DNA from 3 places in the Rhodococcus sp. LMD genome. Region 1 is predicted to be linked to each of the others. Evidence: riboswitches for the same ligand, from Rfam matches in the RefSeq annotation. Region 1 holds a riboswitch; each other region holds the start of a gene.
What was found. A riboswitch is a leader RNA that binds a small molecule or an ion and turns the genes downstream of it on or off. The one in region 1 is predicted to bind thiamine pyrophosphate.
Positions count from the first base shown of each region.

Region 1 (9,710 bases):
GCGACGAGCTGGGTGGACGCCTCGCCGACGGCCTGGGTGTAGCGTTCCCGCACCTCCTCGGGTTCGATACCGCCCGCGATGAAGCCGGTGGCGGCGGCCGCGTCCGTGACGGACAGGGCACTGTAGAGACTCTGGGCGGCGTCGGCGAGGGGTTCGACGGAGGTGAGCAGCCGACTGTGCGTGGCCTGCCGGCTCGTCACGGTCTGACCTGCGACGATGCCGGAGACGATGAGGAGGATCAGCAGCAGGGCGCCGAGCGTGAAGAGTGCGACGGGGGTGGATCGGAGCAGGGCGCGCCAGTCGTCGGCGCGGCGGTCGTGGTCGACGACGGGACCGGACACGTCGCCGCGCTGGAGGCGACCCCCGACCGCGCCGAGCGTGGGGGTCACGCGCACGTCCACGAGAGCACCCCTTCCGATGTGGCACTGTGTGTGGCGAGCATATAAGCAGTACTGGGATGTTGTTGCCGTCCGAGGACGGTGGACGCCCGGCTCGCGGCCTGCGACCGGGCGGCAGGGAGGCGGACGCGATGCGAGGTGACGGGGACGGCTGGGCCGTCGGACCCGACGGTGGTCGCCGGTGGGGCAGATTCGGCGCGGCCGGGCTGCTGCTGCGTGCACCGCTGCCCGACGGCACCCCGGCCGTGTTGCTGCAGCACCGCGCGGCGTGGAGCCACCAGGGCGGCACGTGGGCGCTGCCCGGCGGCGCCCGCGACAGCGACGAGAGTCCCGTCGTCGCGGCTGTACGGGAAGCCGAGGAGGAGACCGGGATCGACCCGGCTGCCGTGAGCGTGCGCACCGAGCGGGTCACCTCCGGCGTCGACGGAGGATGGACGTACACCACGGTCGTCGCGGACACCCCGAGCCCGATGGAGACGACCCTCAACGGGGAGAGCACCGAACTGCGCTGGGTGCCGGAGGCGGACGTCGAGACCATGCCCCTGCACTCCGGGTTCGCGGCCGCCTGGCCGGACCTGCGGACCCGGGCGGTGCGGATGCTGCTCGACACGGCCAACGTCCTCGGCGCGCGGCCGAACGGCTGGTGGCGCGACCGGCCGGGCGCCACCGCACGACTGCTCGCGGAGCTGGCGGAGTCGGTGCCCCGCACCGTCGAGCTGCCCGGCGGCTCGTTCGGCTGGGTGAGCCGCATCGAGGCGGTCCTCGAGGGGCAGGCCCGCGCGGCGGTGATCGACGACGACCGCACCCTGGTGCACACCGCCGCCGGCAGCGGAGACGACGAACTGGCCGTCCTGGCGAAGGGCACGTCGGCGGTCCTGGACCAGGTGCTCACCGTGGTGGTGACGGCCGACCGGGGACTGCGCGCCCGGCTGCCCGGGGATGTGCCGACCCTGGCGCCGTCGACGGTGCTCGACTGGCTGTGACGGACCGTCAGCGGGCGGCGCCGCCAGTGCGGCCGCCGCGGGTGCGCGACCGGCTGTGACGGACCGTCAGCGGGGCAGCGCGGCCTTCAGCGCGGCCGCCGCGGTCCGCGGATTCGGTGCCGCGGTGATGGCGCGGACCACCGCGATGCGGGTGGCGCCGGCGTCGAGCACCTCGGGCAGCCGCTCGGCATCGATGCCGCCGATGGCGAACCACGGCCGCCGCGGCTGCGACCGGGCCACCTCCCGCAGCACCTCGAGGCCCGCTGCGGTGCGGCCCGGCTTGGTGGGGGTCTCCCACACCGGTCCGTTGGCGAAATAGTCGACGCCGTCCTCGATGTCGGCCAGGCTGGCCTGGGCCCGGCTGGCGGTGGAGCGGCCGATCACCACGTCGTCGCCGAGGACCTGCCGGGCGTACCGCACGGGCAGGTCGCCCTGCCCGAGGTGCAGGATGTCGGCGCCGGCGGCCAGGGCGATGTCGGCGCGGTCGTTGACGGCCAGCAGGGCCCCGTGCCGGTGGCAGGCGGCGGCGAGCACCTCGAGCGCCTCGAGCTCCTCGCGGGCCTCGAGCGGGCCGAACTTCTTCTCGCCCGCCGAGCCCTTGTCGCGGAGCTGGACGATGTCGACACCGCCCGCGAGTGCCTCCTCGACGAATCGGGCCAGGTCGCCGGTGTCGCGACGGGCGTCGGTGCACAGGTAGAGCCGGGCCTGCGCGAGGCGTTCCCGGGGGGCGGGACGGTTGCCGCGGTAGGTAGTCACGGCGGAGACGGTAGTCTCTGCTCTGAACGAATCGACACGGGAGTCCCGGGGATCGCGGGGCTGAGAGGGGGCCTGCCGGCCCCGACCGTCAGCACCTGAACCGGATCATGCCGGCGCAGGGAGTGAGGTGGACGAACTGTTGGGAACCGTATCCGTCGTCGGCGGAGGCGTGATCGGGCTGTCGATCGCCTGGCGCACGGCCCGGGCCGGCTGGACCGTGACCGTGCACGACCCGTCCCCGGGAGCGGGGGCGTCGTGGGTGGCCGGGGGGATGCTCGCACCGTTGTCGGAGGGCTGGCCGGGTGAGGAACACGTCCTCGAGCTGGGTGCCGCGTCGCTGGCCCGCTGGCCGGCGTTCGGTGCCGAACTGCTCCGGGAGACCGGCCTCGACCTGTTCACCTCCACCGCCTCGCTGACCGTCGCGCTGGACGCGGCCGACGCCGCCGACCTGCGCACGATCGCCGAGTGGGTGTCGGCGCAGGGGCACGAGATGCGCGTGCTCGGCCGCGCCGAGGTGCGCGAACTCGAGCCGTCGCTGGGGCCGCGCATCCGTCTGGGTCTGCTGGCCCCGGACGAGCTGGCCGTGGACAACCGGGTCCTCGTCGACGCGCTGCGACGGGCTGCCGCCGGGGCCGGCGTCAGCTTCGTCGACGAGCCGGTGCGTGACGTCACCGAACTGGACGCCGACCGGGTCGTGCTCGCGGCCGGTGCCGCCTCGGCGCGGTTGTGGCCGGGCCTGCCGGTGCGGCCGGTCAAGGGGGAGATCCTGCGGCTGCGGACCCGGCCGGGCGCGGCTCCCGCCCCGCACCGGACGGTCCGCGGCAGCGTGCACGGCCGGCCCGCGTACCTGGTGCCGCGCGCGGACGGACTCGTCGTCGGCGCAACCCAGTACGAGGCCGACGACACGCAGGTCACCGTCGCGGGGGTGCGGGATCTCATCGCCGACGCCGAGGCGCTGTTCCCGGCGATCGGCGAGTACGAGCTGTACGAGGCGAGTGCGGGGCTGCGACCCGTGAGCCCGGACAACCTGCCGCTGATCGGCCGGCTGTCCGAGCGGGTGATCGCCGCGACCGGGCACGGCCGCAACGGCGTGCTGCTGACCCCGGTCACGGCGGACGCGGTGGTCGCGGAGCTCGCGGACGAACCGCTCGCTGTGGCGAAATATGCTGATCCGCAACGATTTACCGAGGAGTGAGTGTGATGAACGGTGCGCCGACGGTGGGAGTCACGGTCAATGGGGAGGAGCGCTGGTTCGCCCAGGCGCCGACGATGGCCGAGCTGCTGAGCGGACTCGGCCTCCCCGACCGGGGGGTCGCCGTCGCCGTGGACGGTGCCCTCTTCCCCCGGGGACGGTGGTCCGAGCGCGTCGAGAAGGGCTGGCAGATCGAGGTGCTGACGGCGGTGCAGGGTGGCTGAGCGCAACCCCGGCCACGACCTGCCGCCCCTGACGATCGCCGGACGCAGCTTCGCCTCGCGGCTGATCACCGGCACCGGTGGGGCCGCGAATCTCGCCGTGCTCGAGGAGGCCCTCGTCGCCTCCGGCACCGAACTGACCACCGTGGCGATGCGCCGGGTGGACGCGGCGTCCGGGACCGGCGTGCTCGATCTGCTTCGCCGCCTCGACATCGCGCCGCTGCCCAACACCGCCGGCTGCCGCGGCGCCGCCGAGGCGGTGCTCACCGCGCAACTCGGTCGCGAGGCGCTCGGGACGGACTGGGTCAAGCTCGAGGTCGTCGCCGACGAACGCACGCTGCTGCCCGACGCGATCGAACTCGTCTCGGCCGCCGAACAACTCGTCGACGACGGTTTCGTCGTGCTGCCCTACACCAACGACGATCCGGTGCTGGCGCGACGGCTCGAGGACGTCGGCTGTGCCGCCGTGATGCCGCTCGGCTCGCCCATCGGCACGGGGCTGGGCATCTCCAACCCGCACCACATCGAGATGATCGTCGAGGCCGCCGGGGTGCCGGTGATCCTCGACGCGGGCATCGGTACCGCGTCCGACGCCGCGCTCGCGATGGAACTCGGGTGCGACGCGGTGCTGCTGGCGACCGCGGTGACCCGGGCGAAGGACCCGGCGCTCATGGCGTCGGCGATGCGCCACGCCGTCGAGGCGGGCTTCCGGGCCCGGCACGCGGGCCGCATCCCGAAGCGGTTCTGGGCGCAGGCCTCGTCGCCGCTCGAACCCTGAGGCGACCGGATGTGAGGCGGTGACGGTCGGTTTCTCGACGGACCCGGTGGTGCCGCACGCGTCGCGGCACCCCCGGCCTCGTCGAGGGCGGAGAACGGTCGTGCACGGGGGGGGCACTGCCCGCGCTCGCAGGGCGGCAGCGGCGGCGGACGAAGGTCGTGCGAAACCGGTCGCCCCGCAATGCCGGCGCACGCCCGTCTATTGCCTCCAGCGGATCGGGGGAGCATGGTGAAACCCGGGGGGACGACAACGACCGGCGGCGCCGCGTCGGCACCGCCCTGAGGAGAAGGGTGCCGATCGTGTTCGCACGCTCGACCACAATTCACGCGCATCCGTCGTACATCGACGCCGGGATCCGGCACGTACGCGACACCGTGATGCCCACGCTGGCAGACATCGAGGGCTGCCTCGGCATGTCCCTGCTCATCGATCGCGGCACGGGCCGGTGCATCGCGACCAGTTCGTGGCGGGACGAGGACTCGATGCGCGCCAGCGAGGACACGGTGCGCATGCTCCGTGACGACGCGGCCAGGATCTTCCACGGCACCACGGAGGTGTCGCGGTGGGAGATCGCCGTCGTGCATCGCGACCACCGTTCGGATCGCGGGGCCTGGTGCCGGGTCACGTGGGTCGAGACCGACCCGGCGCACATGGACCGCGGCGTCGACCTGTGGAAGATGGGCGCACTGCCCGAGCTGGAGGAACTCGACGGGTTCTGCAGCGCCAGCCTGATGATCGACCGCGCATCCGGCCGCGGGGTGTCGTCCGTGACGTTCGACAGCGCCGAGGCGATCGAACCCCACAGGGAACGCCTCGACGGTATCCGGGCCGCAGTGACTCGCGAGGCGGGCGCGGAGATACTCGACACCTGCGAATTCGAGCTCGCCATCGCGCACCTGCACGTCCCCGAGACGGTGTGAACCGCAGGCTCGGGACCGGTCGTCCTCGATCCGGCGAAGTCTCGTCGCCGGCCGAAATGTCGCCCTGGCCGGAGTGAGCGCGGTGCGGGGTCTTCGGTCCGGACGGACCTGCGCGGTCGCGGGTGGGACTCGCGCCTGCTGAACCGTGGCGGTGGGTGAGTGTCGGGGCGGAGGACGACCCCGCGCGGCGCGATCCGGCCGAATCGGGCAGGCTGTGGGTCATGATCGAAGTGACCGGACTGACGAAGACCTTCGGTTCCACCGTCGCCGTCGACGACGTGACGTTCACCGTCCGGCCGGGGATCGTCACCGGATTCCTCGGCCCCAACGGTGCCGGGAAATCCACGACGATGCGGATGATCCTCGGCCTCGACCGGCCCACCGCCGGGACCGCGCTGATCGGCGGCGTCCCCTACCGCCAGCTGAAGCGGCCGCTGCGGACCGTCGGTGCCTTGCTGGATGCGCGCTGGGTGCACCCGAACCGGTCGGCGCGGGCCCACCTGCGCTGGCTCGCCGCATCCAACGGGCTGCCGAACTCGCGGGTCGAGGAGGTGCTCGCGCTCGTCGGCCTGACCGAGGTGGCCGACAAGCGCGCGGGCGGCTTCTCGCTCGGCATGTCGCAGCGGCTGGGACTGGCCGGCGCGCTGCTCGGGGATCCGAAGGTGCTGTTGTTCGACGAGCCCGTCAACGGCCTCGACCCCGAGGGCATCGTGTGGATCCGCCGATTCATGCAGGCCCTGGCGGCGGAGGGGCGCACCGTGCTCGTGTCGAGCCACCTGCTGTCGGAGATGGCGCAGACCGCGGATCATCTGCTGGTGATCGGCCGGGGCCGGCTCATTGCGGACACGTCCGTCGCGGAGTTCGTCGAGCGGGCGTCGGAGGCGACGGTGCGGGTGCGCAGCCCGCAGCTCGACACCCTCCGCACGGCACTGGCCGGGCAGGGCCACGCCGTCCGGGACGACGACGGCGCGCTGATCGTCAGCGGCGTCACCACCGCGCAGGTCGGGGAGCTCGCCGCCGCGCACTCGGTCGTGCTGCACGAGCTGGCGAGCCGGAACGCCTCGCTCGAGGAGGCGTTCATGAAACTGACCGGAGACGACGTGGAGTACCAGGGAGCCGTGGCCGGAGACCCGGCCGTGCAGCCCATGAAGGGGGAGCTGCGATGAGCGTGGCCGTCGACAACACCGGGGCGGCGAGCGTGGCCGTGGACACCGTCAAGGCGGAACGGATCAAACTCACCTCCACCCAGTCGCCGTGGTGGTGCACCGTCGTGATCGTTGCGCTCGGCCTGGGCCTCGCCGCGATCCTCGGCGCCGCCTCCAAGGCGAGCATGTCCGTCGACGACGAGATGGGCCGGTTCTACCCGACCGTGGACGTCGCGGTCAGCGGCGTCGCCGGCTTCGGCGTGCTCGTGCTGATGATCCTCGCGGCGCTGTCGGTGACGAGCGAGTACCGGTTCGGGGTCATCCGCACCACGTTCCAGGCGATGCCGAACCGCAGCGTCGTGCTCGTCGTCAAGGCGCTGCTGATCGGGCTGTTCGGCGCGGTGCTCACCGGCGTGCTGGCGCTCGCGTCGTTCGCCCTCGCCAAGGCCCTCGCGGGCCCGGAGGCCGGGCGGGAACTCGTCCTCGAGGGCGACCAGGCCTGGCGGTCGATCTACGGCGTCTCGATCTACGCGCTGCTGTGCGCAGTGCTCGCCGTCGCCGTCGGGGCGCTGCTGCGCCAGTCCGCCGGCACCATCGCGCTGCTGTTGCTGTGGCCGCTGCTGATCGAGTCGCTGTTCGCCTTGTTCGGTTCGTTCGGCCGGCAGGTGCAGCCCTTCCTGCCGTTCGCCAATGCCAACCACTTCCTCGGCAGCGATCAGGGCATCGACTTCCACTGGGGACCGTGGGGTTCGCTGGTGTACTTCGCGGTGTTCGTCGCCGTGGTGTTCGCTGCCGCGCTGCTCGTGGTGAACCGGCGCGACGCGTGAGTATCCTCGGCGGATGAACCGGGGAGCGCGGGTACGGGCCGGGGGCGTCGCCGCAGCGATCGTGCTGCTGGCGGCGGCATGTTCGGAGGAGCCACCGCCACCACCACCGGTGGATCCGGCCGCGCTGGCGCAGGCCGTGGGAATCGATGCGGTGGTCGGGCATCTCACCGAACTCGACCGCATCGCCACCGAGCACGACGGCAACCGCGCCGTGGGCACCGCCGGCTACGACGCGAGCGTGGACTACGTCGCCGGCCGGCTGCGCGACGCCGGATTCGACGTGCAGACCCCGGAGTTCGACGTCCGCAGTTTCGACGTCGAGGCCGAGACCCTGACCGTCGCCGGCGCGCCGGTGCCGGTCCGGGCCCTCGAGTTCTCGCCGTCGACCGGTCCGGACGGGCTCACCGCCCGCCTCGTGCCGGTGCCCGCCGACGACACGCCCGGGTGCGAGGCCTCCGACTACGAGGGGCTCGACGTCTCCGGTGCCGTCGTGCTCGTCACCCGCGGGGTGTGCCCGTTCTCCGTCAAGCAGCAGGTCGCTGCGGAACGGGGGGCGGCGGCGCTCCTCGTCGCCAACAACGAGGACGGTGCGCTCACCGGCGCGACGCTCGGCGAGGAGGGCGACGACCGCGTGCCCGCCGCGGGGATCAGCGGCGCCGACGGCCGCGCGCTCGCCGCTGCCCCCGCCACCGTGACCCTCCTCCTCGACACCCGCATCGAGAGCGTGCGCTCGCGCAACGTGCTCGCGCAGACCGCCACGGGCTCGACCGACGACGTGGTCGTCGTCGGCGCCCACCTCGACAGCGTCCCGGAGGGCCCGGGCGTCAACGACAACGGCACCGGCGTCGCTGCGGTGCTCGAGACGGCGCTGCAACTCGGCAGCGAACCGGGCGTCACCAACGCGGTGCGGTTCGCGTTCTGGGGCGCCGAGGAGGTCGGGCTGGTCGGCTCCACCGACTACGTGGCCTCCCTGGACGACGCCGGCCGCGAGGACATCGCCCTGTACCTGAACTTCGACATGCTCGGCTCGCCCAATCCGGGATACCTCGTCTACGACGGCGACGACTCCGACGCGGTGGGCACCGGTCCGGGACCGGAGGGCTCGGCGGGCATCGAGCGCACGTTCCTGGCCTACCTGACCTCGCGCGGCATCGCCGCCGACGGCACCGATTTCGACGGGCGCTCCGACTACGGGCCGTTCGTGGACGCGGGCATCCCCGCGGGCGGTGTGTTCTCCGGTGCCGACGACCGCAAGACCCCGGAGCAGGCGCAGAAGTGGGGCGGCACGGGCGAGGAACCGTTCGACCCGAACTACCACAGCCCGCAGGACACGCTCGCGAACATCGACCGGGCGGCACTCGCCGTCGCCGCCTCGGCCGTCGGATACGGGGTCGGCACGTATGCGCGGGCCGTCACGGGACCGGACGGGGTTCCGGTCGGACCGCAACGCACCGAGGTCCGATCCGATGGATGAGACACCGGGGTTCGGTCGTCGCCTCGTGGACCGATTCGCGGCCGTCGACCGGCGGCCCGAACTGGTCCGGCTGGCCCGGCGGCTGCGACGCACCCTGCCCGGCGACCCCGGCTTCGGCGATCCGTTGTCCACGGCGGGGACCAGCGGGCCGCAGGCGGTCGCGCGGCTGGCCGGGAGGTGGCGAGACGTCGACGAGCCGAGCGCGGTGCACGAACTCGGCTTCGGCGTGCTGCAGGCGTGGCAGGCGCTGCTCGAACGCACCGGCGCCGGGCGCGGCGACCGGGAGGTCACCGTGGTCTTCACCGACCTCGTGGGATTCTCGACGTGGTCCCTCGCCGCGGGCGACGTCGCCACCCTCGACCTGCTGCGGCGCGTCGCCTGGGCACTGGAGCCGGCGTTCACCGACCGTGGCGGCACCATCGTCAAACGGCTCGGCGACGGTCTGATGGTGGTGTTCGACCGGCCGGAACGGGCGCTGGAAGCGATCTTCGCGGCCCGCGCCGCCCTGACCGAGGTGACCGTGGACAGCTACCGGCCACGGATCCGGGTCGGCGCTCACACCGGCCTGCCCCGGCGGATCGGCAGCGACTGGCTGGGCGTCGATGTCACCGTCGCGGCCCGCATGATGGAGCTCGCCGGGAACGGGCACGTGGTGGTGTCGTCCGCGACGCTCGACGCCTTGCCGCCCGGCGCGGTCGACGCGCTCGGTCTCGAGGTGCGCTCGCATCGGCGTGGGCTGTTCACCTCGGCCCCCAAGGGTGTGCCGCCCGAACTCGGGATCTGGCGGGTCAGGACTGCAGTCGCCACAGGGGGTTGACCGGGCCGTGCCCGGCGCCGAGGTCGTACGACCACTCGAGGCACCGGGTGACCCACTCCTTGCCGAACGCGACGGCGTCGGGCACCGACCACCCGTGGGCCAGGGCCGACGCGATCGCCGCGGCGAGCGTGTCGCCGCCGCCGTGGTCGTTGCCGGTGTCGATGCGGGGACTGGTGAACTCGAGAAAACGATCCCCGTC
Region 1 is NZ_CM148557.1:4,051,236-4,060,945, reverse strand. Features, by position in the region: gene ACWPQI_RS18605 (hypothetical protein) at 1-401, opposite strand, end outside; gene ACWPQI_RS18600 (NUDIX hydrolase) at 530-1,381, shown strand; gene thiE (thiamine phosphate synthase) at 1,448-2,137, opposite strand; TPP riboswitch at 2,164-2,276, shown strand; gene thiO (glycine oxidase ThiO) at 2,274-3,332, shown strand; gene thiS (sulfur carrier protein ThiS) at 3,338-3,553, shown strand; gene thiG (thiazole synthase) at 3,546-4,328, shown strand; gene ACWPQI_RS18575 (antibiotic biosynthesis monooxygenase) at 4,619-5,248, shown strand; gene ACWPQI_RS18570 (ABC transporter ATP-binding protein) at 5,470-6,414, shown strand; gene ACWPQI_RS18565 (ABC transporter permease) at 6,411-7,220, shown strand; gene ACWPQI_RS18560 (M20/M25/M40 family metallo-hydrolase) at 7,234-8,694, shown strand; gene ACWPQI_RS18555 (adenylate/guanylate cyclase domain-containing protein) at 8,687-9,511, shown strand; gene thiD (bifunctional hydroxymethylpyrimidine kinase/phosphomethylpyrimidine kinase) at 9,483-9,710, opposite strand, start outside.

Region 2 (9,710 bases), 480 kb from region 1:
GCATCCCTACCAAGGCGTTGCTGCACGGTGCCGATGTCGCCCACACGCTGGCGAACCTTCGGCCGCTCGGATTCAGCGCGAGCGGTGTGGAATTCGACATGGCACGCCTCGTCGAGTTCAGCCGGTCGGTGTCCGGGCGACTGTCCGACGGCATCGGCTACCTGATGAAGAAGAACGGCATCGACGTCGTCCGGGGGTCGGCGCGGCTGCTCGACAAAGGCGTCGTCGCCGTGACGGCCGCGGACGAGTCGGTGTCCGAGTACCGGGCCGACCACATCATCCTGGCCACCGGAGCCCGGCCGCGATCGGTACCCGGTGTCGTCCCCGACGGCGACCGGGTCTGGACATACTTCGATGCCCTGGTCCCGTCGGAGCTTCCGAAGTCCTTGCTGGTCATCGGCTCCGGCGCCATCGGCGTCGAATTCGCGAGTCTGTACAACGATCTCGGCACCGACGTCACCCTCGTCGAGGTGGCTCCGCAGATCATGCCGGTCGAGGATGCCGCCGTCGCGGGCCACGTACGGCGGCAGTTCGAGAAGCGAGGCATCAGGATTCACACCGGCGCCTCGGTGTCCGAACTGACGGTCGGCACGAACGCCGTCACCGTGGCCGTCCGGTCGGCCGACGGAACGATCGACGAGTCGACCGTAGACAGGGTTCTCGTTGCGGCCGGAATCCAGGGCAACGTCGAGGACCTCGGCCTCGAGGAACTCGGCGTCGAGGTCGAACGCGGATTCGTCACCACCGACCAGTGGTGTCGCACCACCGCGTTCGGCGTGTACGCGATCGGTGACGTGGCGGGCGCACCCTGCCTCGCCCACAAGGCAAGCCACGAGGCCGTGCTGTGTGTGGACAAGCTCGCCGGTGCGGATCACGTCCGGCCGTTGGACCGCGACTACGTTCCGGGCTGTACCTATGCGAGGCCGCAGGTCGCCAGCCTCGGTCTCACCGAAGAACGAGCGCGTGCGACCGGCCGCCGCCTCCAGATCGGGCAGTTCGACCTGCAGGCGTCCGGGAAGGCGCTCGCGATCGGTGAAGCCGACGGGTTCGTGAAGACGATCTTCGACGCCGACAGCGGCGAACTCCTCGGTGCCCACATGGTCGGCCCGGATGTCACCGAGCAGATCCAAGGATTCGGTATCGCTCGATCCCTGGAGGCGACCGCCGACGATCTCGCCGAGGTCGTCTTCGCGCACCCGACACTGTCGGAGGCGATGCACGAATCGGTTCTGGCCGCACTGGGCCGCCCGATCAACATGTAGCAAGTCCCGCCGAACCGCGGGCCCGCGTGGGACCGTGGTTCGGCGGGAACCCCACGCCCAGGAATCGAACGAAACGTGAATCCCACCCCTGGAACATCACCCGAGGCGCCGGCCCGGTCGGGCCGCACATTGCTTCGACTGGAGGTCCGCAACGCGCAGACCCCCATCGAACGCAAGCCGAACTGGATCAAGGCGCGCGTCAAGACGAGTCCTGCGTATGCCGAACTCGAGAGTCTGGTCGAACGCGAAGGGCTGCACACGGTGTGTGCGGAAGCCGGCTGCCCCAACATCTTCGAATGCTGGGCAGACCGCGAAGCCACGTTCCTGATCGGCGGGCGGCAGTGCACGCGCCGCTGCGACTTCTGTCAGATCGACACCGGCAGACCCACCGACCTCGACCGGGACGAGCCCCGCCGCGTCGCCGAGTCCGTGCACGCGATGGGACTTCGGTACTCCACCATCACCGGGGTCGCCCGCGACGACCTGCCCGACGGCGGCGCCTGGCTCTACGCCGAAACCGTCCGGCAGATCCACGCCCTCAACCCCGGCACCGGCGTCGAGAACCTCGTCCCCGACTTCGGCGGAAAGCCCGACCTGCTGGCCGAGGTGTTCGACTCCCGGCCCGAGGTGCTCGCCCACAACCTCGAGACCGTGCCGCGGCTCTTCAAGCGGATCCGCCCCGCGTTTCGCTACGAACGCTCGCTCGGTGTGCTCGCCGCCGCCCGCGACTTCGGCCTGATCACCAAATCGAACCTGATCCTCGGTCTGGGCGAGACCCCACAGGAAGTGCATCAGGCGATGATCGACCTGCACGATGCCGGCTGCGACATCCTCACCATCACCCAGTATCTGCGTCCCTCGCCGCGGCACCACCCAGTCGAGCGGTGGGTCGCGCCGGAAGAATTCGTCGAGCACGCGAAGGCCGCCGAGGAGATCGGTTTCGCCGGCGTCCTGGCGGGGCCGCTCGTGCGTTCCTCCTACCGCGCCGGCCGCCTCTACGCCGACGCCATGGCCCACCACCGCCGTCCACTCGCGGCTGCTCTCAGCCGTCTCGCCGCAGCGCACCCGCCAGGAGAGTGACCACATGAGTTCCGCCGTCGAAGACGACCGCATCGTCGAGTTCGCCCGCCGCTGGCTGCCCTACGGGGGCGGAAGTCCCGGAGACCTTCTCGTCGAATTCGGTATGACCCCCGCGGGATATCTGACCCGGCTGGGTGAGATCCTCGACAGCCCCGCCGCCATACGGCTGCACCCCCGACTGCGCGCGGACCTGCGCAACTTCGTCGCTGCGCGCACCGTCGCCTCGCGCGCCGCCGAATCAGCGCCGACCCGGAGGGACGATGTTCCGAGAGAAGCCCGGTCCGCCCCGCTGTGAGTCCCGGGGAGCAGGGCGCGCGTGCCGCTCCTACCCGGATTCGTCGACGCGGAGACGGCGGGAGCTCCGAGCGAGATCTGCACAGGCGGATCTCACCTGACCACACGAACTTCGACACCGTCAGCGAACCGGTACGGCTGGGGCGTCAGCACGGGACCGAGGCTCTTACGCAGGCGGGAGACCTCGGCACGGACGGCAACGATGTGGTCCCGGTCGCCGAACAGGGCCTCGCTCAACGACGCGGCATCGATACCGGCCGACCGGGTACGTGCCAATACCCGCAGAATCTGCGCGTGCCGCGGTGACAGGGCGCGCGTCCATTCCGTCTCCCCCCGCACCGTCGCCCGCGGAGCCGCTCCCAGGTCGAGTTCGAGTTCGACGGCCGCCCGTTCCGCTCGGCGCCGCACCAGCCATGCGTCACCGAGCGGTTCGGGCACGCAGAGTCCGAGACCGGGCACGAGCAGCGGCCGGTCGCCGCCCGGCGGTGCCAGTCGTTCGGGAACGCCGATTCCGCTGGCTGCCACGACCCAGCCGTGACCGTCCACGACGACGGCAGGCCCACACGTCGCTGCGAGCACCGGTGCCGCATCGGCACGGAGCCTGTCGAGGTGGGCGGCATGCTCGCGCCAGAGCATCGACTCGGCCAATCGCACAGCCGTCTGCACGAGGGCCACGGTGGCCGGATGCACCGACATCGCGGACCCGCTGATGTCCAGTACCCCGAGTACCTCGCCGGAGCGTGGATCGTGGACCGGTGACCCCGTACACGACCAGCCGTAGTGGGACCGCGCGTAGTGTTCGGCCGAGAAGAGCTGCACCGGAGCGTCCTCGACCAGCGACGTGCCGACCGAATTGGTGCCCACCGACTTCTCCGACCACCGGGCGCCCTCCACGAATCCGAGGACGTCGGCTTCCCTCTGCACGTCGCGTGCACCCTCTCGCCACAACACCACCCCGTCCGAGTCTGCGACGACCACGATGAAGTTCGCGTCGCTCGCCACCTCGGTCAGGGTGCCGCGTAGCTCGGGCAGAACCGATCTCAGGGCACTTCGTGCACGGCGCGCCTCGAGTTCGGAAGTGTCCGCGAGTACGACGTCCTCACACCGGGCGGGACTGACACCGTCTGCCCGAAGACGCGACCACGACCGGGCGACGACGTCGCGCGGCGGCACCGGCGGCGTCCGACCGGACATCACCGCGTCGTGGACGTCGCTCAGCAATCGGGCGCGGCGCGACAAGTCTTCACCGGAACCGGAAGCGAGCAACCGTTGGCGCGCCGAACTGGCCTTACTCACGCCGTCCAGCCTACCGTCAGGAGTGTGAGCCACACCATGGCCCCTGCCGTCTGCGGCCGTCACGAATGCGGAATTCGTCGACGATCTCGCACACTCGCCGAGAAGTGGGTCGACCGGCACACTGCCTGAGCAAGATCGTTCCGCACGAACGCTTTCGGGCCCCACGCACGCCACCACAGGTCGACACACCCGCGGGAAGCGGACCGCACCGTGTACGGCGTGGCCCCGGCCGGCTCGCCACCGAACCCGTCCATCTCCCGCGGCCCCACCGAGCCGCCGAACGACGTCGACGCCTTATGATCCTCTCGACACGGGGTGCCCTGGAGGAGGGCTGAGATCACACTCGTCGAACCTGCTCTAGTTCGTACTAGCGAAGGGATGTCCGAACGACGATGTCTGCTTGTCCACCGCCGCGAGTGTTGTCCGTTGCCGGTTCGGATTCCGGAGGACAGGCAGCGCTTCTTCTGGACCATGTTCAGGCGACCCACTGCCGCCGGATCGTCCTCGTGCCGGGCGGGGATCCTTCGCAGCCTGCCGAGTTGTCCGATGTGACATCGAAGTTCGACGTGCAGGCACAGCCGGGGTAGTCTTGCGACGGACTCGACACGGGGTGCCGGAAACGGCTGAGAGACAGACCCGTCGAACCTGATCTCGATCATGCGAGCGAAGGGATGCCGAGCCGGCGCGGCCGTGTGGTCCGTCGCTGCGGTGAACCCCTTCCCACCGAAGGGAAAGAACAGACAATGCTCCTGCAGAACCAGACTGTCCTCGTCACCGGCGCCGGGCGCGGTCTCGGTCGCCACCTCGCGCAGGCGTTCGCCGACGAGGGCGCCGCCGTCGTGGTCAACTACCGCAACAGCAGCGACGCCGCCCACGCCCTCGCCGAGAAGATCGGCCCGGACCGTGCGATCGCCCTGCCCGCCGACGTGACCGACGCCGCGCAGGTAGACGTCCTGTTCACGCAGGCCCGGAAACAGTTCGGCCGGCCGGTCACCACCGTGGTCAACAACGCGCTGCCCGACTTCTCCTTCAACGGCGACGCGCGCCGCAGAGCCGACGAGATCGGCTACGGCGACTTCGCCGCTCAACTCGACGGCATCGTCGGCGGCGCTGTCAACACGATCCAGGCGGCCCTGCCCGGCATGCGCGAGGCCGGCGGCGGCACCGTCATCAACATCGGCACCAACCTGTTCCAGAACCCGGTGGTGCCGTATCACGACTACACCGCCGCCAAGGCGGCACTGCTGTCGCTGACCCGCACGTTCGCGGCAGACCTCGGGCCCGAAGGCATCCGCGTGAACATGGTCTCCGGCGGGCTGCTGCGCACCACCGACGCATCGGCAGCGACCCCCGAGGAAGTATTCGACCTGATCGCCGCCTCCACGCCCCTGCGGAAGGTCACCACCCCGGCGGACGTCGCCGCCGCCGTCCTGTTCTTCGCTTCCGACTGGTCGCGAGCAGTGACCGGCCAGAACCTGGTGGTCGACGGTGGACTGGTGATGAACTGATGCCGGAGCCCCGCACCCTCCATCTGAACGCCTTTCTCCACGGTGTCGGCCACCATTCGGCGGCCTGGCGGCATCCATCGTCCGCGGCGGAGCGAATCGGCGACATCGCCTACTACGAGGAACTCGCGCGGACCGCCGAACGCGGCTGCCTCGATGCGGTGTTCTTCGCCGACGGACACTGCGTGAACCCGGGCTACACGGCCGGGACCACGTGGTTTCTCGAACCCCTGACCGCGCTGTCCGCCATGGCGCGCAGGACGAATCGCATCGGGCTGGTCACCACGGTGTCCGCGAGCTTCCATACACCGTTCCATGCGGCGCGGATGCTCGCCTCGCTGGACCACATCAGCGGTGGACGGGCCGGGGTGAACATTGTGACCTCGATGTTCGACGCGGAGGCGCGCAACCACGGGTTCGACGCGCTGCCGGACCATGCTGAGCGTTACGGCCGCGCCGAGGAGTTCATCGAGGTGCTGACTGCGCTGTGGGACTCGTGGGACGAAGCCGGCATCCTCGTCGATCGCGCGGCCGGTCGATACCTCGACGCCGATGCCATCCGTCGGATCGACCATCGCGGTCAGCACTTCCGCGTCGACGGGCCGCTCACCGTGCCGCGTTGTCCGCAGGGGCGTCCGGTGCTGTTCCAAGCGGGCGCGTCGGAGACCGGACGCAACCTCGCAGCGCGGCACGCCGAAGCGGTGTACTCGGTGTCGTGGGATTCGGCCGCGGCGCTCGACTTCGCCACCGATCTGCGTGGCCGCGCTGCCGCCGCCGGACGAGATCCCGCGTCGATTGCGATATTGCCGGGCCTCGTCCCCTACGTCGGTCGCACCGAGGACGAGGCCCGGGCGAAGAAGGCGACCCTGGACGCGTTGCTCGACATCGACGCTGCGCTCGCCCAGCTCGGTGTCTTCACCGGTCAGGACTACACGGGCCACGATCTCGACGCGCCGGTGGACGACCTGCCGTCCCTCGATCAGTTCTCCGGCCCGCAGGGCCGCTACGCGACGGTACAACGGATCATCGAAACGCACCGGCCCACTCTGCGTGAACTGCTCGGCTACCTCGCGGCCGGAGGAGGACATGCGACGATGATCGGCACGCCCGAGGCGATCGCGGATGGGATCGAGGAGTGGTTCGTCGCCGGCGCCTGCGACGGATTCAACCTGATGTGTCCGGCGTATCCGGATTCGCTGGACGACTTCGTCGACCTCGTCGTCCCGGAACTGCAACGCCGCGGCCTGTTTCGCACCGCATACCCCGGGGCCACCTTGCGCGACAGTCTGGGACTGTGGTCCTTCGCGTGAAGGCACCCGGGTGACGGCGCCGCTCGGGTAGTGCACAGCGCGGTCAGGGGTCCTGCTCGTCGAGCACCCGCCCGACGAAGCCACCGAGTCGAGTCCCGAGCCGGCGGATCCGAGTCTCGGTGGGCAGTGCTCGATCGGGCTGATTGCCGGGCAGAGGCGCCAGCTCCCGCACATACAGTGAGCATGCGAAGTTGCTGCACATGTAGGTTCCGATGCTGTTTCCGGCCTTGCCGCCGGCGCCGGCCTTGCGCGCCGTGAACAGCGACGTTCCGCCGGTGCGGTGAACGGCGTGGCAGAGGGTGCACATCGTGCTGCGCCTTCGGGACCCGTCGGTGTCGGCCTGGCGCAACTCGATTCCGACCACCCGCTCGGCGTGCCGGGCGATCAGGTACGCGCGAAGCGGAGCTCGGGGGTCCGTCCAGCCGAGGAAGTCGAGTTCCGCCCAGCGCACCGTGTCGAAGTCGGGTGGGAACGTCACCGTCCTGATCCTGCTGCGCGAGCTGTTGACGAACGACCCGAGGATGTCGTCGCGGGACAGTGCCTGCATCACCATTTTTCCTTCCACGTCTGATTCATGAAACGCGTGGAGTATAAACTCGCCGGCATGGGTCGCCACAAGGATGTCGAGCGTCGGCGCGCACTCCTCGAGGGCTGCTGCTCCTACGCCGAGGAGCACGGGCTGTTCGGTCTCACTCTGCGTCCGCTGGCCGACCGGCTCGATACGTCGACCCGAAATCTCCTCCACCACTTCGGCAGTCGTGAGAGCCTGATCGCCGAGATCGTCGACCGCACCCTGGTGACCCATCTGGCCGCCTCGCGGGAGCTGCTCCTGCGGATCCGTGATCTCCCGGCGGGCGAGTCGTCGCCGTCGGTGACTGCCGCCCACGTGACCGCCGTGATCTCGCAGGGGCTCGAGCTGGCCTGGGCGGAAGCGCACACGCCGGATGGGCGCCGGCGAACCGCCATGTTCTTCGAGATCTATACCGCGGCGACGCGGGATCCCGAGCTGCAGCAGACATTCCTCGTCCCGGTGGTGACCGAATGGCTCGACCCCATGGCCGCGGCGATCGAGGCTGCGGGCGCGGCACCGGGCGCGGCCCGGTCCGTCGCCTCGCGCATCCTCGCGGTCCATCGAGGTCTTCTCCTCGAGGATCTCGCGCTCGGCTGCAACGTCGCCACCGATGCAGCGCACCGGGACGCCGTCCTGGCGATCCGTACCGAGATCTCCCGTGCGACTTCCTCGGACGAGGAAGGGGTCCGTGACCCGGCCGAGTGAGCAGCCCGCCAATCGTTCGTCGCGACCCCGTTCGCACCGCTGTTCCGGGCTTTCCCGGCGTCGCCGGGGTCGCCGACCGGCCTGGGATCGAGCCCGGCTCGATCGGCGGATCGGCACGAGCTGCCGGACCTTCGTGGGCCACCGTTCTCATCGGCCTCGCAATCGTCCGGCACAACCAGTCTTGCTAACGATAACGATTATCAGTAGCTTCTGTGGCGCTGGGTACTACGGAGGATGCGAGCGGAAGGCCACGTGTGGCACACCTACTGCTGGTCGAGAGCTGGGTCGGGGCAATGGGAACGTTGCTGCCGAGAGCGATTGCCGACCTGGGAGTCGAGTTCACATTCCTGACCCGACGACCGGGGCACTACCCGGACACCCTGCCGGACGGCTCCCCGCATCCGCTGCGTCTCGGTCGCGCGGTGGCGACTGCCGAGACCAACGATCCGGCTGCCGCACTCGAGGCGGCGCGGCGGATCGATGCCGAGGCAAGGATCGACGGCGTCCTCACCAGTTGCGACTACTACCTGCCGACGGCCGCGCGAATTGCCGCCGCGCTCGGACTTCCCGGTCCGACACCCGAGGCGATCGAGACCGCCTGCGACAAGGCGCGCACCCGGGCGGTGTTGGATTGCGTCGGTGTCCCGGGGCCGCGGCACACCACCGCCTCGGTCGACGACCCGATCCGGCTCCGTACCGCGGCCGAGTTGGTGGGATTCCCCTTGGTGGTCAAGCCCACCGATCTGTGTGCGGGAATGTTCGTGCGACGCGCGGACAGTTGGCTGGATGTCGAGTCGGCGGTGCACGCGCTGCGCGGGTTCGAGATCAATGCGCGCGGGCAGCGGCGGAGTCCGGTGGTGTTGCTCGAGGAGTTCCTCGCCGGACCGGAATTCAGTGTGGAGAGCTGGATTTCACGCGGAAACGTCCACACGGTCGGCGTGACCGACAAGAGCCTGGGTGGGACGTCGGGTTTCGTGGAGACCGGGCACATGTTTCCGGCCGACCTGGCTGAGGGGGACCGCGCGAAGGTGGTGGCCGCCGCGGAGGAGGCGATCGACGCGGTGGGCCTCGATCACGGTGTGGTGCACACCGAACTGCGTCTGACCGCCGCCGGGCCGCGGATCATCGAGATCAATCCACGGCCGGCCGGCAATCAGATCACCGAGCTGATCCGGCATGTGAGCGGAGTCGACCTGCCGCGGGTGGCGGTCGAGCTCGCACTGGGACGCGAGCCGATCGTCCCGGCGGTCCCGGACGAGCACCGTGACGGCGGACGGCCCTCGAGCGCAGCCGTGAGCATGCTGGTGCCGACGAGGGCGGGTGTCGTCACCGGAATCGAGGGAGTGGACACCGTCGCAGCCGATCCGTCGGTGGTCTCGGCGGCGTTCAAGGGGCCCGGTCACCGAACCACGCCGGGAATGGACAACAACAGCTACCTGGGCAGCGTCGTCGTCATCTCGCCGGAGCGGTCCGGGGCCCGCCCGCTGGCGGAGCGCCTGTTGTCGTCGATCTCCGCCACATACGGCGAGGAGCCGGCGTCGTGACCGCCACCTCGGCGATCGATACCGCGACGAACGGGCGCCTGGCTGCGCTTCTCGAGTGCTACCGCACCGACCCTGCCCGGCGTCCCGCGCGCGACGTGGTGGTGTCGGTTGCGTTCACCACGTCACAGGGGGTACGGCACGGC
Region 2 is NZ_CM148557.1:4,535,226-4,544,935, reverse strand. Features, by position in the region: gene lpdA (dihydrolipoyl dehydrogenase) at 1-1,262, shown strand, start outside; gene lipA (lipoyl synthase) at 1,338-2,342, shown strand; gene ACWPQI_RS20680 (DUF3263 domain-containing protein) at 2,347-2,637, shown strand; gene ACWPQI_RS20675 (GAF domain-containing protein) at 2,730-3,857, opposite strand; TPP riboswitch at 4,234-4,328, shown strand; TPP riboswitch at 4,529-4,621, shown strand; gene ACWPQI_RS20670 (3-oxoacyl-ACP reductase) at 4,676-5,440, shown strand; gene ACWPQI_RS20665 (LLM class flavin-dependent oxidoreductase) at 5,440-6,747, shown strand; gene ACWPQI_RS20660 (FBP domain-containing protein) at 6,791-7,294, opposite strand; gene ACWPQI_RS20655 (TetR family transcriptional regulator) at 7,322-8,023, shown strand; gene ACWPQI_RS20650 (ATP-grasp domain-containing protein) at 8,278-9,567, shown strand; gene ACWPQI_RS20645 (hypothetical protein) at 9,564-9,710, shown strand, end outside.
Region 2: linked by a shared signal. The riboswitch ahead of ACWPQI_RS20670 (3-oxoacyl-ACP reductase) and the one ahead of thiO (glycine oxidase ThiO) in region 1 are both predicted to bind thiamine pyrophosphate.

Region 3 (9,710 bases), 2.3 Mb from region 1:
GACGATCGGAGTCGAGGTGGGCATTGGACGGCACCTCGCACCGAACCTGGCCCTCACCCCACGCGTAGAACTGCACGCACGGTCCGGCCGGGCCGGTGTCCTCCTCGACGAGTGGCTCGAGGACCAGCCCGTCGCCGTCGCTCATCGCCGCCACGTGGTCGGCGAGACGTGCCCGGAACTCGTTCCAGGACCGGTCGACGTCGCGGTCGAATCGGCTCTCGGTGTCGGTCACGATCCACCCCCTTTTCCGCTGTCGCGGGACCGTGTGACGACACTAGCCGGGGGGACCGACAGTCGCCGGGCGGGCAGCATCACTCGGTGGCGGGCCCGGAACATCCGGCCGCCCGGGCCGCCGTCGGCGCAGGCTGCGGGCAGCCGACCCGTCAGCGCAGGCTGCGGACGAACACCCCGATCGACGCGACGGCCCGTCCCGCCTCGGGCACGATGCCCGCCGCGGCCTGGAACACGTGCACCTGCCGCTCCCACACCTGCAGTTCGCAGTGCACACCCGCGCCCGCGAGACGCGCGGCCATCAGCTCGGCGTCGACGTACGTCATCTCCTCCGAACCGGTCTGGATGAGGGTGGGCGGCATGGCGGTCAGGTCGGCGTCGACCGGGGACACCGCGCGAGGACCAGGCCCGCCGGCGGCGGCGTCGATGCGGGCGATCACGTCGGCCAGGGCCGGAACGGCGCGGCGCGGGAACAGGGCGCACCGATACGAATTGGGATGCGCGAGCTTGCCGCGGGTGTCGAGGTCGGTCAGCGGCGAGAGCGCCACGTTGCCGGCCGGACGGCCGAGGCCCAGCCGCAGCGCCTCGAGCGTGACCTGGAAGGTGAGGAATCCACCCGCCGAGTCGCCGGCCACCACGATCCGCTCGGCCGGGTAGCCGTGCGCGATCAGCCACCGCAGCCCCTCGATGCCGTCCTCGACCGCGCTCTCGATCGGGTGCCCCGGCAGCATGCGGTAGGCGACGCTGAGCACGGGAGCCCCGGCTGCCGACGAGATGCGCGAGACCATCTGCCGGTGGGTGGTCAGCCCGCACACCAGGAACGCCCCGCCGTGCAGGTACAGGATCGCGGTGGAGCCGTCGGCGCCCGGCGCGGCGAGGAACTCGGCGCGGCAGGACGGCAGCCGCACCGCATGCCGGTGCGTGCCGGGGACCGGCTTGAGGGGAAACGCGAGGCGGTCCACCACACCGGTCGGCCAGGGCAGGTGCGGGGCGCGTGCCCACGCGTCGATGACCGGCTTGACGGTGCTGCGCACCGAGAAGGTCAGCGCCTGGGACGGAATGCTCACCCCGGCGATCTCACGTCGCAGCACCGGCCGCGGTACGGGCGGATACGACAACGACGGATGGTTCGACGCGGTGCTCGTCACCGGAACCTCCTCGTCCTCGTCCGCTCGGGCGGAGCTGCGCTCGTCGGCTCCGGCTTGTCCTCCGCGGCCCGTCCGCCGTGGCTTTCGCAACGTTCGTCCGGGTCGGTTGATCGACAGTACGACGACGATCCGCCGGGGCGAAGCACCGTGACTCGATGGAGACCGGGCATCGTGATTTCCGCAGGTCGCGGGCCCTTCTGTTATCTATTCGGTACGGCATGCGCGGGACCGACGTACGATCCATCCCAGCGTGCGACGGCGGACGAAAGGGGGCAGTCCCCGTGGGGTACATGCCGGTGACGGACTCGATGTTCCTGCTCGCCGAGTCGCGGGAGCGCCCGATGCACTTCGGTTCGCTGGAACTGTTCACCCCGCCGCCCGACGCCGGCCCGGGGTACGTCACCGACCTCTACAACCGGCTCGTCGCCGACGCGCACGTCGACGAGCTGTTCCGCAAGCGACCGGCCGATCCGGTGTCGAGCCTCGGCTACACCTGGTGGACCGTCGACGACGAGATCGACCTCGAGTACCACGTCCGGCACTCGGCGCTGCCGGCACCGGGCCGGATCCGCGAGCTGTTCACCCTCGTCTCCCGCCTGCACAGCGGGCTGCTCGACCGGCACCGGCCCCTGTGGGAGGCGTACCTGATCGAAGGACTCGCCGACGGCCGGTTCGCCGTCTACACGAAGATGCACCACGCGCTGCTCGACGGGGTCTCGGGGCTGCGGCTGTTGCGGCGCACCTACACCACCGACCCGAGCGCGCGCGACTTCCCGGCGCCGTGGCACCTGCCGCCCCGCCCCCGATCCGGGAACGGATCCGGGACGCACGCGCGGACGTCGACCGTCGGTACGGTGCGCTCCGTGGCCGGCGACGTGCTCGGCGCGGCGCCCGTGGCGCTGCGGATCGCGCGGACCGTGCTCGGCGGCCGCCGCGTCGCACTGCCGTACGAGGCCCCGCGATCGATGTTCAACGTCCCGATCGACGGGACGCGGCGCTTCGCGGCGCAGTCCTGGAGCCGCGCACGCATCACACGGGTGCGGTGCGCGGCCGGCGTGTCGAGCAACGACGTCGTCGTCGCGATGTGCGCCGGCGCCATCCGCGCCTATCTCCTCGAGCGGCAGGCGCTGCCGGAGACCCCGTTGATCGCGATGGTCCCGGTGTCGCTGCGCGCGAAGGACACCCCCGAGTCGGACTCGGGTGGCAACAGCGTCGGGGTCACGCTGTGCAACCTCGGCACCCATCTCGAGGATCCGCTCACCCGGCTGTCGACGGTCAGCGATTCGATGGCGGAGGGCAAGACCCTGTTCGGCGGGATGACGCCGCTGCAGGCGACGGTGTGGTCGGCGCTCAACATCGCCGGACTCGCGCTGGCGCCGATCTCGGGCGCGGTCGCCCTGGCGCCGCCGCCGTTCAACCTCATCATCTCCAACGTGCCGGGACCGCGGGAACCGGTGTACCGGGGTGGATCCCGGCTCGACGGCATCTATCCCGTGTCGGTCGTGCTCAGCGGTCAGGCGCTCAACATCACGCTGACCAACACCGCGGACACCGTCGACTTCGGCGTGGTCGGGTGCCGCCGCACCGTCCCCGCACTGCAGCGACTGCTGGGACATCTCGAGGACGCCCTCACGGAACTCGAACTCGCACTAGATATTTCGTGAGCGGTGTCAGTCCCGCAGCGACGAGCTGCGCGGGTCCTGGGGTGTCGAACCCCGCGCGCCCGTGCTGTGTAGGACGTCGACGAGTTCGCCTTCGAGCGCCACGAACTCCGGAGACGTCAGCGCGTCCAGGCCCCGGGGGCGCGGCAGCGGCACCGACACTTCGTGGCACACCCGCGCCGGGCGGGGCGTGAGCACCAGCACCCGATCCGACAGCAGCAGCGCCTCCCGCACGTCGTGGGTGATCATCAGCACCGTCCAGCGGTCGCGCTGCCACACCTGCTGCAGCCACAACTGCATCTCGGTGCGGGTCAGCGAATCCAGGGCGCCGAACGGTTCGTCCAGCAGCAGCACGTCGCGGCCCTGCAGGACGGTCCGCGCGAGTGCCGCACGCTGCCGCATCCCACCCGAGAGCTGCCGCGGCGCGGCCTCCTCGAACCCGGCGAGACCGAAGGCGGGGAACAACTTTCGTGCCCGGTCCCGCGCCTCACCGCGGGGCGTGCCCTGGACCTCGAGGCCGAGCGCGCAGTTGTCGAGCACGCTGCGCCACGGGAACAGCAGATCCTTCTGCGGCATCAGCGCGGCGCGTCCCGGTGCGGCCGGCCGACCGGCGACCGTGACGGCGCCGGTGTCGGGCACGTCGAGGCCGGCGACCAGCCCGAACAGGGTGGACTTGCCGCAGCCGCTCGGGCCGATGAGCGAGACGAACTCGCCGTCGGCCACCGCGAACTCGGCGCCGTCGAGGACGGTGCGCCCATCGAACGCCTTGTGCACGCCGGTGACGGCGACGGCGTTCACCGCAGGCTCCTCGTCGCCAGCGCCCACGGGGCCACCACCCGCTCGGCGGCATAGGTGAGCAGGTACAACGCGAGGGAGAGCACCGCGGTGACGAGCACCGCCGCGAGTACCAGATCGGTCCGGAACGAGTTCTTCTGGGTGCTCATGTAGATCCCGAGTCCCGACGTGGCGCCGACGTACTCGGCGAAGACCGCGCCGACCACGGCGTAGGTGACCCCGATGCGCAGCGCCGTGAAGAATCGGGGCAGCGCCGACGGGAGCCGCACGTACCGGAACTCCTGCCGACGCGAGGCGCCCATGCTGCGCAGCAGCGCCCCCGCCTCCCGGTCCGCGGCCGCGAAGCCCTCGATCAGGCCGATCGCCATGGGGAAGAACGTGGCGAGCGCGATCACCAGGATCTTCGGCAGCAGCCCGAATCCGAACCAGATGATCATCAGTGGCGCGATCGCGATGATCGGCAGGGTCTGCGACACCACGAACAGCGGCACCAGGGCCCGGCGCAGCCACGGCGAGAAGTCCACGACGATCGCCAGCGCCCAGGCGACCGCCAGGGACACCGCGAAGCCGACGAGCGTGACCTGCAGCGTCGACCAGGCGTGACCGGCGATGTCGGTGCGGTGCGCCCACCCCTGCTCGAGGACCCGGGCGGGGGAGGGCAGCACCTGCGGGCGGATGCCGCTGACCGCCACGTACAGCTGCCAGCCGAGGGCCAGCGCGGCGACGGTCAGCGCGGCCGGGGCCACGCGCCGCGCCCAGGAATTGCGGGTGGGGTCAGGGGGTGAGGTAGTCATCGGTGAAGTAGGTCGACCAGTCCGGCTCGGTGGTCAACGGTGCGCCGTCGGGACCGGAGAGCAGGCCCTTCTCGAACAGGAACCGGGAGTACCCGGTCCATCGCTCGAGGGTGAGGGTGCCGACGCGGCCGTTCTCGTCGCGCAGGTAGTCGGTCGACAGCATCCGCTGGCTCTCGTAGACGAGGTCCTCGTCGGAGAAGGCCCCCGGGTTCGCCTCGATCAGCGCGCGAGCGCCGCGGTCGGGGTCCTGCGCGGCGATCTCGTAGCCCCGCTGGACGGCCTGCACGAAGGCCCGGGCCTGGTCCGGGTGTTCGGCCAGCCAGTCCTCGTTGCCGTCGACCACGATCGCGTAGGCGTCGGGGAACCCGTAGTCGGTGTAGCGGAAGTAGCGCATCGGCAGCCCGCGGTGCTCGGCCTCGATGCCCTCCCATGCCAGGTAGGAGACGGTGAAGTCGGCGGTGCCGGAGTACACGGCCTCGTACGCGGAGGTGCCGAGGGTGACCGAGGTGAAGTCGCCGCGCCCGCCGTCGTTGCGGATCACCTGGGCGAGCGTCTCCTCGTCGCCCGGGTCGCCGAAGCCCGCATAGGTGCGGGAGTCGAGGTCCGCGGGCCGGGTCAGGTCGGCGCGGTCCGCCTTGACGGCGATGCCGGTCGCCCAGTGCTGCAGCGGCGCGAGCACCGAGACGGTGCGCGAGCCGGCCGCCCGGGAGAACGTCGCCTGCGCCTGCGTGGAGATGCCGAACTCGGCGTTGCCGGCGTCGACGAGGGTGTCCGGGGTGGTGTTGTTGTAGGGCAGGAACTCGACGTCGAGACCGGCGTCGGCGAACAGGCCCTCCTGCTGGGCGACGTACAGGCCGGTGTGGTTGGTGTTCGGCGTCCAGTCCAGGGCGAATCGGATGGTGTCGCCGGACTCGTCGCCGTTCCCGGCGCAGGACGCGGTGAGCAGCAGCGCGGCGGTGACGGCGGCCAGGACGGTGAACCGGCGGCGCAGCCGGGGGAGCGTGGTCATGAGGCCGGCCACTCCTGGGTGTTGAGCGCGGTGTCCCAGAACAGCAGCTCGTAGCGGGTGGCGATGGTGAACGCCTCGGCCATGGCGTCGCGCTCGGCGTCGGTGGCGGCTGCCGCCGCGGCGTCGACGAGGTCACGGGCGCCGGCGACCGCGGCATGGAACTCGGGCGCGTCGTAGGTGGTGACCCACTGGGCGTAGGGGTGGGCGGGATCCGCGGCGAGCACGTCGGCGGCGCGGACGGCGAGGTCGCGGCCGACCTCGGCGTAGATCCAGAAACAGGGGAGTACCGCGGCGGCGCCCACCGGATACGGGTCGGTGGCGACGGTGGCGGTGAGATAGGAGACGTAGCCGAGGCAAGCGGGCGAGTGCGCGGGGGTGTCCTCGGCGGGCGGCAGGACGCCACCGGTCAGCAGACCCCGGTGCAGGGCGGATTCCTCGGTGGCGGCCGTGGCCGCGCTGTTCGCCCAGAACGCGGCGGTGCCCGGGTCCGGGGCCTTCACCGCGAGCAGGGCGAGTGCCTTGGCGTACCCGGCGAGGTACAGGGCGTCCTGCTCGATGTAGAAGCGGAACGCGTCGAGCGGCAGCGTCCCGTCGCCGAGGCGGCGCAGGAACTCGAGGTCGTCGATGGCCTCGCGCAGGACCTTGGTCCGGTCCCACAGCAGATCGGTGAAGCGGTCGGTCCCTGCCGGGACCGACGCGCGGGCAGGCATGGTCATGCCAGGACATCCCTTCGTCAGCATTACCTGATCAGGTTCGACGGGTGTGATCTCAGCCCCGCGCATGTGCGGAGCACCCCGTGTCTACGGAGCCGACGATAGCACTCGGCGCAGACCGCCTCCGCCGCCCGGGCCACCGGGCTCCGCATGCAACCTGTCTGTTGTTGGTACCTTGGCCCGAGACCGTTCGTTCGGGAGGAACCGTGGACGCCGAGACGCTCATCGTCGGCTGCAAGTACGGCGACGTACGCGGCTACCGCGACGGCTCCGTCTACACGTGGAAGGGAGTCCCGTACGCCGCGCCGGCGTCCGGCGACCTCCGGTTCCGCGCCCCCGAACCGCCGGAGCCGTGGACCGACGTGCTCGACGCGCGGCGCTTCGGGCCCATCGCGCCGCAGGGACGCAACAACCCGATCCCCATCGATCCGGGGCTGACGATCGGTGAGGACTGCCTCTCGTTGAACATCTGGGCGCCGGAGCCGGACGGGGAGCCCCGGCCGGTGATGGTGTGGATCCACGGCGGCGCCTACGTCCTCGGTTACTCGGGTCAGCGGATCTACGACGGACGGTTGCTCGCCGAGCGCGGCGACGTCGTCGTGGTGACGGTCAACTACCGGCTCGGCGCGCTCGGGTTCCTCGACTTCTCGTCGTTCTCGACCGCCGGGACCACCTTCGAATCCAATGTGGGGCTGCGCGATCAGATCGCCGCGCTCGAGTGGGTCCGCGACTGCATCTCCGCGTTCGGAGGCGACCCCGACCGGGTCACCGTGTTCGGCGAGTCGTCGGGTGGCGGGTCGCTGACCACACTGATGACCGTGCCCCGCGCCGAGGGTTTGTTCCACCGGGCCATCGCGCAGAGCCCGCCGGCGACGTCGGCGTACGGGTCCGAGCGGGCTGCGCGGGTCGCCGAGCGGTACCTCGAGATCCTCGACCTCACCCCGGCGCGGGTGTGGGCGCTGCGGGACATGCCGCACGAGGCGCTGACCGATGCGGGGGACGTGCTCGTCGGCGAGATCCCCACGAAGTTCCCCGGCACGCTCGCGATGGCGCCCGTGGTCGATCGCGACCTGGTGCCGAAGTATCCGGTGGCGGCGTTCCAGAAGGGGCTCGCGCACCGGATCCCCCTGATCATCGGCTCCAACAAGGACGAGCCGTCGATCTTCCGCTTCATGAAGTCGCCGTTGATGCCGGTGAGCGACGCCTCCGTGCAGGCGATGCTCGACGCCCTCGCCGAGGACCACCCGGAGTTGCTGCCCGACCGCATCGCGGAGATCATCTCCGCGTACCCGGATGTCACGAAAACGTCCGGGGCGATGGCTCTTTCGCGGGACGCGGGGTTCCGGATGCCGGTGGTGTGGATCGCCGACGCGCACAGCGCCCACTCGCCGACGTGGGTGTACCGGTTCGACCATGCGACCCCGATGCTCAAGGCGGCACGGATCGGTGCCGGCCATGCCACCGAACTGCCCTACGTCTTCGGCAATTTCGGGACGCTCGATCGCGATCCCACGTTCTGGCTCGGCGGGCGCAAGGCTGCGACGACGATCTCGGGCCGGATCCAGCGTCGCTGGCTGGCCTTCGCGCACCACGGCGTGCCGGCCGCCCTGGACGGATCCCGGCACTGGGCGCCGTACGACACCGACAAGCGCATGACCCTCCTGATCGACAACACCGACACCCTCGTCCCGGACCCCGACAAGATACTGCGCGAGGTGTGGGGCGACCAGGTGATGGGCTTCAGCTGACCGCTCGGGGGGCGGCCGAATGTGACATTCCGTCGGTCTGACCGACGCGATGTGACATTCGGCCACTCCCGACGGTGGTGGGAACTGGTCTTACCACTTGACCTCTGTCCGGATGGGGGCTTACGGTCGGGTCGTGATGTTCGAGCCGATCGCCCGCAAGTCCGCCTCCGGCGAGGTGTACGACCAGATCGCCGCCCGGGTGCTCGGCGGCGACCTCGCCGCCGGGGCGTCGCTGCCGAGCGAACGCCACCTCGCCGAGGCGTTCGGAGTGTCGAGACCCGCTGTGCGAGAAGCCCTCTCTCGGCTCGCGCACGCCGGGCTGGTGGAGGTGCGCCAGGGGGAGGCGACCTCGGTGCGCGATTTCCGCACCCAGGCCGGGCCGGAACTGCTGCCGCGGCTGCTCGTGCGCGACGGTCGGCCCGACTGGGGTGTCGTCCGCAGCGTCCTCGAAGCCAGGCAACTCATCGGCCGTCAGGTCGCCCGCCTCGCGGCCACCCGCGCGACGGACGAGACGCAACCCCGATTGCGCGAGTCCGTGGCACGCCTCGCCGCGGGGGACGACCCCGTCACGCTGCAGGTCGCCGCCCTCGAATTCTGGGAACACGTCGTCGACGCCGCCGACTCCCTCGCGTTCCGGCTGATCTTCAACAGCCTGCGCAACGCGTACGAGCCGGCCATGACCGCGATGGCCGGGGTGCTGATCGTCGAGGTCGGGCGCGCCGACCTCTACGAACGGCTCGCCGACGCGATCGTCGCGCGCGACGAGGACGGCGCCGAGCACGCCGCCGGCGAACTGCTCGACCTGGGCACGTCGGCCCTGACCACCGCCATCGACCAGGCCGAACACGGAGAGGCGAGGAACCGGACATGAGCACGAATCGGACCGAGGGACGGGGCCGTCGCGCCTCGATCGGCCTGCGGGACGCCGCCGTCGAGTTCGTGCGGCACCCGTCGCCGTGGATGATCGGCGGGTTGCTCGCTGCTGCGGTCGTCGCACGGATACTCGTCGGCGACTGGCAGGTCACCGACGCGCTGGTCCCGCTGGTCGCCCTGCTGGTGTTCCCGCTGGTGGAGTGGGTCATCCACGTCGGCATCCTGCACTGGCGGCCGCGCCGGATCGGTGGGCTGACGCTCGACTCGCTGCTGGCGCGCAAGCATCGCGAACACCACAGCGATCCGCGCGACGTGCCGCTGGTCTTCATCCCCTGGCAGACCCTGGCGTGGCTGCTGCCGGTGCTCGTCCTCGTCGCGTGGCTGGTCTTCCCCCGGCCCGGACTGGGACTGACATTCCTGGTGACGCTCGGTGTCCTGGGCCTGACCTACGAGTGGATGCACTACCTCATCCACACGGACTACCGCCCCGGCTCGCGGCCCTACCGCGCGGTGTGGCGCCATCACCGGCACCACCATTTCAAGAACGAGCACTACTGGTTCACCGTCACCACCGCCGGCACCGCCGACCGGATTCTCGGCACCGAGCCGGACCCGGCCACGGTCGAGACCTCGCCGACCGCCCGGAACCTGCACGCGACCCGGTGATCCGGTGCGCGAACCGCGCTCGCGGGGAGGTTGCCGGCGAGAGGCGGTGACCTTGTGATGCCGTCGCCGAAA
Region 3 is NZ_CM148557.1:1,793,375-1,803,084, forward strand. Features, by position in the region: gene ACWPQI_RS08400 (T3SS (YopN, CesT) and YbjN peptide-binding chaperone 1) at 1-232, opposite strand, end outside; gene ACWPQI_RS08405 (alpha/beta hydrolase) at 384-1,379, opposite strand; gene ACWPQI_RS08410 (WS/DGAT/MGAT family O-acyltransferase) at 1,670-3,043, shown strand; gene ACWPQI_RS08415 (ABC transporter ATP-binding protein) at 3,050-3,838, opposite strand; gene ACWPQI_RS08420 (ABC transporter permease) at 3,835-4,629, opposite strand; gene ACWPQI_RS08425 (ABC transporter substrate-binding protein) at 4,610-5,638, opposite strand; gene ACWPQI_RS08430 (TenA family protein) at 5,635-6,354, opposite strand; TPP riboswitch at 6,347-6,445, opposite strand; gene ACWPQI_RS08435 (carboxylesterase/lipase family protein) at 6,558-8,099, shown strand; gene ACWPQI_RS08440 (FadR/GntR family transcriptional regulator) at 8,236-8,970, shown strand; gene ACWPQI_RS08445 (sterol desaturase family protein) at 8,967-9,638, shown strand.
Region 3: linked by a shared signal. The riboswitch ahead of ACWPQI_RS08430 (TenA family protein) and the one ahead of thiO (glycine oxidase ThiO) in region 1 are both predicted to bind thiamine pyrophosphate.